2 regions of the Pseudarthrobacter sp. CCNWLW217 genome follow, and region 1 is predicted to be linked to the other one. Evidence: riboswitches for the same ligand, from Rfam matches in the RefSeq annotation. Region 1 holds a riboswitch; the other holds the start of a gene.
The links. A riboswitch is a leader RNA that binds a small molecule or an ion and turns the genes downstream of it on or off. The one in region 1 is predicted to bind cyclic di-AMP.

Region 1 (4,366 bases):
CGGCGAAATGGCCATGGCGCCGTCGCCAGGACCAAGCGACCGCCGAAGGGCATCAATGGCCTGGCCCACCCTGGGCATGTCGCAGGCCAGCAAGAGCGTGAAGGGAGGACGCGGCCCGGCGGTTCCATCGAGCGCGGCCAAGCCTGCTGCAATGGCCGACGCCGGACCGGCAAACGGCGGTTCTTCCCGACACCTGAGGACCCCCTCGGGCAGGCGTCCCGGGTCCGGGCCGACCACCACGGCCCTCCGGGCACCCCCGGCTGCTGCGAGGGACCGCTGCAGGAGGGTGTCGCCGTCGTAAATCAATGACTGCTTGGGGACGCCACCCAGACGGGACGAACGGCCGCCCGCAAGGATTACCGCGTCAAATTCGTATGTATCAGGAGCCACCACTCCAGCCTAGCGGGGCGGGTGTTGTCCGTGCTTTCAGCCGGGTCAGGCAGCCCGTTCAGGCAACAGGAAGGGATCCCACGCCGGTGTGGGTTTCTCCAGCTCCTTGATTTGCCAGATGGTCCCATGCGGTGGTTCCGGGGTGAACCGGAGCTTCCACCCCATCTCCCCCGGCGTGTGGTCGCCTTTGACGTTGTTGCAGCGTAGGCAGGCGGCCACGAGGTTTTCCCAGGAATCTGCACCGCCGCGGGACTTGGGCTGGACGTGGTCAATGGTGTGGGCTGCTTTTCCGCAGTAGGCGCACCGGTGTCCGTCCCGGCGCAGCACGCCACGGCGGCTCACGGCGGTGGTCTGGTTGTACCGGGGGCGGATGTAGCGGTTCAGGAGGATCACGGACGGGCGGCCCAGAATCTCCTGTGGCCCCACTACAGGGTCCTCGCCTTCGGCTACAACGCTTGCCTTCCCCGTGAGCACAAGGACCAGCGCCCGGCGGAAGGTGATTACCGCCAGCGGTTCATATCCAGCATTCAGAACGAGAGTGCGCATGCACGTACCTCTTCACGGCCGCACCCGTCAGGGGCGCGAGGGCCGGCTGCCCTCGGCATGTCCGGGCTATGGATCGACACCACAAGAGTAAACAAAGAAACCCGGGATCAACTAATCCATGGTTTCGGGGTGCGCCCGTGTCGATCGCCTCTTACCGGGTCTGGGCCCGGCTGCGCCGTTAAAGCGCAAGGACCCCCGCCGTAGGGCGGGGGTCCTTGCCAAGCGTTGCTACGGAAATTAGCTGACGCGGATGAAAACCGGGCCGGAGCCAACGTTGGCGCTGAAAACAACGGTCTGGTTGCCGTTGTAGCCACCGTGTACGGCCTGGCCGTTGCCGGCGTAGACAGCCACGTGGGCAACGCCCGCACCGCCATCGGCGTAGTAGATCAGGTCGCCGGGCTGGGCCTCGGCGGCACTTACGGTCTGGCCCAGGGACAGGTAACCTGCAGGCCAGTCGTGGAAGTTGATGCCCACAGCGGCCAGGGAGTTGGTGACCAGCATGGTGCAGTCCTGGTTGACGCCCAGCTGGGCGTAGGCTGCGGACAGGATGGCCTGGCCCTTGCTGCTGGCGGCCACAGGTGCCTTCGGAGCTGCAGCCGCTACCTTGACGGTGGAAACAGCCTGAGCGGCGGGTGCGGGAGCCTCAACCTCAGGCTCAGGTTCCGGCGCTTCAACCACGGGAGCCGGCGTGGTGGTCACCGCGGGCTTCTCGTAGGAGATGGCAATGGTGGAAGCGGCCGAAATGACCGCCGGAGCGGCAACCTCAACCTCAACGTTGGAAGCGGAAGCCGATTCGCGCTGAACGTTGGTGTCTGCAGCGTTGGCGGCGATACCACTGGTCAGGACCAGGCCGGAGGCAGCAGCGATAACCGCGGCCTGGCGACCCATGCCACCGGCGTTGTCGCCGAGGGCCTTGGCAATGACAGCCAGCGAGTTGGTCGTGGTGACCTCCGCGCGGTGCCGTGCAGCAATTGCACGTGTAGTCATTATTTCTCTCTTTCGTTTTCCTCAGGACCGCACAGGCAGGCCAAGGGCTTTGGGTGCGCCGGCATCTTGGGGGTACGCCGGCACACCCCGAACGGGGATTTAGCGAAAAGTGTTCTAGCGGGCGCGGTTCTTCTACTTCAGGGTGTAGAAGGATCCGCCGCCCGTGGAGGCCACGGAGTGCAGCAGCGTTCCCTGTGACGGGTTCAGGGCGCTGATCATCATGCCGTTGCCAACGTAGATGCCTACGTGTGCGCCGCCATTCTGCATAACAAGGTCACCGGGAGACGGTGTTGACGTGGGGGTCATTGCCGTCCACGCGTTTACACGGGGAATGCTGATGCCTGCCTGGGCGTACACCCACTGGGTGAAGCCGGAGCAGTCCCAGCCGTTGGGCGAAGTGCCGCCCCAGACGTAGGGGTGGCCGATTCCGGTGTAGGCGATTGCGGCCAGGCCGGAGGCGGCCGCGGAAGATACCGCGTCCGTCAGCTTGCTGGCTGCGGGGGCCTTTGCGCCTGCTGCCCGTTCCGTGTCAGTGGACTGTGCACGGACCGTTTCGACCTTCGGGGCCGGCGTGGTCTTGACCACGGGGCGTTCGAAGGAGACGGTGGCGGTGGGGGCAGCGGTGACGGCAAGCGCCGTCTGCGAGCCGGACTCGGTGGAGGCGGAAACGCCAGCGGTGGTGTCCGCTGCGTTGGCCGGAAGCCCCATGCTCAGGATCAGACCTGATGCAGCTGCGATGACAGCAGCTTGGCGACCGACGGTCCCGGCATTTGCACTGACAGCCTTGGACACGGGGCCCAACGGGTTGGTGCGAACCGTTTGTGCGCGGTGACGCGCAGAATTATGGCGTGAAGACACGAAGGTAGCCTCTCCCAATGCCTACGAGGTGAGCTGTCGGATTCGGATGGGAGTTCACCCGGCCACGCCGCTTCCACAGGAAGCTTTGCGACTTAACCCCAAGGCCTTCGAACTTCAAAGGCCAAAATTGGTTCCCCCGCCCCTGCCAGACGATGTCATGCGAACGGACCTTGAGCGGTGGCAGAGCTAGGCAATCCACTCAAGAACGTCAACTTCGGAAAAGTTGACGCAAGTTAGACGGTACAGCAGTTCAGAGCGAATGTCACATTCAGGTCACGGCATGTCACGCAAATGTGAGAGTTTTCCATCAGTTGGGCTAGAGCCAGCCGGTGGGGTCAACGACTTCGCCATTGACCTGGACCTCGAAATGGAGGTGGCAGCCTGTGGAGGCGCCGGTGGTGCCGCTGAGCGCCACTACCTCGCCTCGGCTGACCGTTTGGCCAACCTTGACGTTGAAGGAAGACAGGTGGTTGTACGTCGTTTCAAGGCCGTTGCCGTGGTCCACGACCACGCGGTTACCTCCGCCAAACTGGTGCCATCCCGCAAAGGTCACAGTGCCGCTGGCGGCCGCCAGGACAGACGTGCCGCACTGTGCCACGTAGTCCTGGCCGCGGTGGAAGTCACCGGAGCCGCCAGTGATAGGACTCACGCGATAGCCGAATGGGGAGGCCGTAACCAGGCTCGCCAGCGGAGCACCGAGGCTGCCGGCGGAGGCGGCCCGGGTGATGGACCCCGCTGACTGGGCGCTCAAGAGTTGCTTGAGCTTGCCGTCCGGATCACCCATGGTGACTACGGATGAGCGGCTGAAGTCGATTTTTGCGGCTGCTTCGGCGGAGATTTCAGGCTGCGGAGCTGCGGAAACAGCCGATGTCTGCTGACCGGCGTCCGGCGTGGCCAGGACGGGACTGGTGGCAGGGACGGTGACTGTGAGCACCAGGCCGGTGGCCGCGAGGGCGATGCCGGCCTTTTGGCCCACCCCACTGGCCGCTGCGAAGTCAGTGATTTGCCGGAAGGGTCCCCGGCGGCGGCGCGCATCGCGCTGTGGATCCCGGGGCCTGTCCGCGGCCACAGCTGCAGCAACGCGGGGCGCTGCTACGGGGCCCGCTGCGCGGCGGCGGCCCCTGGAATTCTGCATGGTCAAGAACGGTTCCTCTCTGGAAAGCCTGCGAAGTTAGCTGTCGGATTCGGGTCAGAGAGTTCATAGACCCGGTCCGCCGTAAGCAAGCTTCGGCGCAGAGATATCCCGTGAGGATCCTTCGCTGGAAGAGGCTTGCTGCTGACGGACTTCACCCCAAGGCAGCCTTGCGACTGCCGGTTGTGGTTCCCCCGCCTCTGCCAGTTGGTGACTCGTACTACTGATCTGCTGGCAGAGCTCGGCTCCAGATCAGGTAACGCTTTTGTATCGACGCTTGGCGTTAACTATAGGCGATTAAGCCGGACAGTAACAATTCCGTTATCTTTGCTTAAAGCCTATTCATTGGGGTAACCCGGGCGCTCCGTCAGAGGTCAGCGGACGGATACGAATACGTGCGCCGCCACTTCGGGGGGAAGCTCCAGTGCCCCTTCGATCCCGGGGACCCGGACC
Region 2 (4,366 bases), on a different contig from region 1:
AAAGCGGGGGCTCAACGACGCATCGGAGAGTTGTCCCATGGCCACTTCGCACTCCATGACCAACAACCTTCCCCAACTTACCCACCCGGACGGCTCCCCCATCCGTGCCTTGGTGGTCGACGACGAGCCCAGCCTCTCCGAACTGATGAGCATGGGCCTGCGCATGGCCGGATGGTCGGTGGCCGTCGCCGCTGACGGTCCCGAGGCTGTGAAGCTCGCCAAGGAGTTCCGCCCGGACGTCCTTGTTCTCGACGTGATGCTTCCCGGGTTTGACGGCGTCGAGCTGCTGACCAGGATCCGCGCCTTCGCGCCTGAAGTACCGGCGCTCTTCCTGACTGCCAAGGATGCCGTCCAGGACCGGATTGTGGGTCTGGCTGCCGGCGGTGACGACTACGTGACCAAGCCGTTCAGCATGGAGGAGGTCCTCCTCCGGCTGCACCGGCTGGTGCAGCGATCCGGCGTGGCAGCGATGGACACCGCTGAGCTGGTAGTGGGTGACCTCGTCCTCAACATCGATACCCGCGAGGTGAGCAGGGCCGGCGATGAACTGCAGCTGACTGCCACGCAGTTCGAGCTGCTCCGGTACCTCATGGAGAACCCCAGGCGCGTCATCAGCAAGGCGCAAATCCTGGACCGCGTCTGGAACTACGACTTTGGCGGGCAGGCCAACATTGTGGAGCTCTACATCTCGTACCTGCGCAAGAAGGTCGATGCCGTGCATCCGCCCATGATCCACACGGTGCGCGGCGCCGGATACGTCATCAAACCGGCGGACTAGGCCATGCCCTCACTGCCTGCAGTGGCGCCCACGCATGGCCGGAGCTGGCTGAAGCCCTCCACCTGGCATCTGCGTACACGCCTTGTACTGGTTGCCATGGCCCTGCTGGTGGCCATCTGCGGCGCCGTTGGCCTCTTCAGCTACGCTTCCATGGACTCGTTCCTTACACGCCAGCTCGACGAACAGCTCAGCCAGGCTGCCTCCCGGTCCAACGACCCCGGCCGGCCGCCGCTGGGCGGCTTCAACGGCAGGCCGGACCCGCTGGATTCCCGTGGGCAAAGCGTGGGTACGCTCAACGCCCGGATCCTGAATGGGCAGGTCAACAGCGCCGGATTCCTGGCCTCCGATACCACGCGTTCTCCCCTGTCCGCTGAGGACAAGGAGATCCTGCTGGCCCTCCAGAAGGATTCCCGCCCTGTGGACCGGACGCTCTCCAATGGCGAGTACCGGCTGATTGCAGTGGCAACGAACTACGGTGATGTCCTGGTGACCGGGCTCCCGCTCGCCGGCAAGGAAAGCACCCTCACCTCCCTGGTGTGGACCTTCGTTTTTGTTTCCCTTGGAGGGCTGGTCTTGATTGGCCTGGCCGGGACTATCCTCATCCGGCGCACCATGCAGCCGCTGGAGCAGCTTTCCGAGGTGGCCACACGCGTCTCGCGGCTCCCGCTGGACGCCGGCGAGGTGGCACTCGCGGTGCGCGTCCCGCCGTCGAACTCCAACCCCGGAACCGAGGTGGGCAGCGTGGGGCATGCGCTGAACCTCATGCTCGACAACGTGGCCAACGCGCTGCAGGCCCGGCAGCAAAGCGAGACCAAGGTACGGCAATTCGTTGCCGACGCGTCCCACGAACTGCGCACTCCGCTCACCGCCATCCGCGGTTACACGGAGCTAATGCGGATGACCGAGAACTTCACTCCGGATGGCCGGAAATCGCTGGCCCGGGTTCAGAACCAGTCCGAGCGCATGACCACACTGGTGGAAGACCTGCTCCTGCTCGCCAGGCTGGACGAGGGCCAGCCGTTGAAACTCAGTGAGGTGGATCTGACGCAGCTGGTGATCGAAACCGTCAGCGACGAAAAAATCATCGCACCCGGCCACAACTGGCATCTTGAGCTTCCGGACGAGCCGCTTGCGGTCAATGCCGATGCGTCGCAGCTGCGCCAGGCGTTGGTGAACCTGCTGTCCAACGCCCGCAAACACACTGCTCCGGGCACAACGGTCACCACGGCCGTGATGAGGTCCGACGACGGCAGTGCCGTGGTGACAGTAACGGACGACGGCGCCGGCATCCCGCCGGAATTCGTGGACCACGTTTTTGCCCGGTTTGCCCGCGCAGACGCGGCACGGACTGGATCTTCACGGTCCTCCGGCGCGGCGGCTTCGGAAGGCTCCAGCGGGCTTGGGCTGTCCATTGTGCAGTCCATTGTGGAGGCCCACGGCGGCAACGTGGAAGTGAACTCCCGGCCGGGTCGGACCCAGTTCACGTTGCGCCTGCCGGCGATCAACGGCTCATAGCAAGGCAACGCACCGGCGTCGTGATCTCTGTTACCAAAATGTGACTTAAGCGTCGCGCTCCTGTAGCGTCGATGGGGTGCGGTTCCCTTTGAGCCGCATATCCGGATGACGCCAAGCTCTGCCGCTTCCCGGATTCCGCTTGACCAGGCAGAGGCGGGGGACCCAGAGTCCCGGGCACTTAACTGCCCTTGGGGTGAAGCCAGCACGTGATCTTTCCGTGTGGCCGGATGCCCTCATCCGAACCCGACAGCTAACTCCGCAGGTGTGAGAGGCGATCCATCATGTCTGAATTCAAGGTACAAGCGCGCCCAGAGCGCGGTGCACATAAAGTCAACGGCCGTGGCAAGACCACGGCGCAACACACAAAAGCTTCGTCCCTGGGCAAGCGTGCAGCCGTTTTCGGTGCGGCCTGCGCCCTCCTCATCGGGGTCGGCGCAGCAGGCCAGGCTTCCGAATCCATGACTCCGGTGGCGGTCAGCGGGACCCAGTCCTCGGCGGCAGAGCTTGAATCCAACTTGAGGCTGGAAAAGGCCGAGATGCGGGCCAACCCGGCCCCTGAACCAGCTCCGGCCGACATCAGCGTTGCCCCGCAGGCCGCCGAACCGGCACCAGCACCGGCACCCGCACCAGCACCGGCACCCGCACCGGCCCCCGCCCCTGAGCCCGCACCGGCCCCCGTCGTCGCCGTCAACGATCCGGCCGGGGCCCAGGCCTATGCGGCGAGCCAGCTTGGCAGCTATGGCTGGTCAGCCGACCAGATGCAGTGCCTGCAGACGTTGTGGACCAAGGAATCTGATTGGACCACCACGGCCACCAACGCGAGCAGCGGCGCGTACGGCATTGTCCAGTCGCTGCCCGCCGAGAAGATGGCGAGCGCCGGGGCGGACTACCTCACCAACTACCGCACGCAGATCAACTGGGGCCTGAACTACATCCAGGAGCGCTACCAGTCGCCGTGCGGCGCGCTGAATTTCCACTTGTCGAACAACTGGTACTAAGCCGGTAATTGCGGCTTCCGCCATCCGAAGCAGCAGGCCCTGAATCCCCCGGTTCAGGGCCTGCTGCTTTTTGGCGTTGTATGTTCGCGGGGGCCGGACTTCCCTGACCTGCGGCTCCGGGCCATACTGGGGCCATGAAATTCACCACGACTATCCTGGGCAGCGGCAACAAAGCTGGTATTGAGGTTCCGGAGGAGGTTGTGACTGCCCTGGGCGCAGGCAAGCGCCCGCCGGTAGTGGTAACCATCAACGGCAAGAGCTACCGGAGCAGCATCGCGGTGATGGGCGGGCAGAGCCTGGTTGGGGTGAGCACCGCCAACCGGGAATTCACCGGCGTAGAGGCTGGCGACACTGTTGAAGTGGATCTGGAACTCGACACGCAGCCCCGGATCATTGAAGTCCCGGATGACCTGGCCGCAGCCATGGCCGCCGAACCGGATGCCCAGGCGTTCTATGCCACCCTGAACTACAGCGCGCAGCGACGTTATGTGGAGCCGCTCGGGGATGCCAAAACGGAGGAAACCAGGGCGAGGCGGATCGCGAAGGTCGTAGCCGACCTCAAAGCCGGAAAGAAATAATCCGCCGACCTGCGGCGTCCGTTTCCACCGAGGCCGTGACCGCGGTGTAATCCGGGATATGGAGCACTCCCGCCGGTAATTCGCCCGTGTTTGGGCCCACCGCCACGGTCCGGATGCCCGCAGCCACTCCGGCCGCGATTCCAGCCGGGGCATCCTCAAAGACCACGGCATCCTCCGGCTCCACGCCCAGCAAACCGGCAGCGGTCAGGTAGCCTTCCGGATGCGGCTTGCCGCGCGTCACGAGGTCAGCCGTCACGGCAACGGCAGGCATGGCCAGTCCAGCGGCATCCATGCGGATGTCAGCCAGGATCCGGTCCGCCGACGTCACCAGGGCCACGGCCTCCGCGGGCAGGCTCCGGAGCAGTTCGGAGGCACCGGGCAGCGCAACGATGCCGGCAGTCCGCACCCGTTCCATGGCACCAAGTTCTGCAGTGAGCGCAACGATGTCGGCACCGGCAGGCGCGAACCGGCGCACGGTATCGCCTGCCTGGACGCCG

Region 2: it holds a riboswitch for cyclic di-AMP, as region 1 does, so the genes downstream of both, V9L18_RS15470 (hypothetical protein) here and V9L18_RS06365 (C40 family peptidase) in region 1, are expected to answer to the same signal.

What each region holds. Positions count from the first base shown of each region.
Region 1 is NZ_JBBCBT010000004.1:55,085-59,450, reverse strand. Features, by position in the region: gene mobA (molybdenum cofactor guanylyltransferase) at 1-390, opposite strand, end outside; gene V9L18_RS06375 (HNH endonuclease) at 436-936, opposite strand; gene V9L18_RS06370 (NlpC/P60 family protein) at 1,174-1,923, opposite strand; gene V9L18_RS06365 (C40 family peptidase) at 2,056-2,715, opposite strand; cyclic di-AMP (ydaO/yuaA leader) riboswitch at 2,786-2,949, opposite strand; gene V9L18_RS06360 (M23 family metallopeptidase) at 3,098-3,916, opposite strand; cyclic di-AMP (ydaO/yuaA leader) riboswitch at 3,927-4,139, opposite strand; gene V9L18_RS06355 (metal-dependent transcriptional regulator) at 4,288-4,366, opposite strand, start outside.
Region 2 is NZ_JBBCBT010000013.1:64,427-68,792, reverse strand. Features, by position in the region: gene V9L18_RS15480 (response regulator transcription factor) at 38-778, shown strand; gene V9L18_RS15475 (sensor histidine kinase) at 782-2,293, shown strand; cyclic di-AMP (ydaO/yuaA leader) riboswitch at 2,410-2,569, shown strand; gene V9L18_RS15470 (hypothetical protein) at 2,575-3,291, shown strand; gene V9L18_RS15465 (YdeI/OmpD-associated family protein) at 3,426-3,869, shown strand; gene V9L18_RS15460 (HAD-IA family hydrolase) at 3,850-4,366, opposite strand, start outside.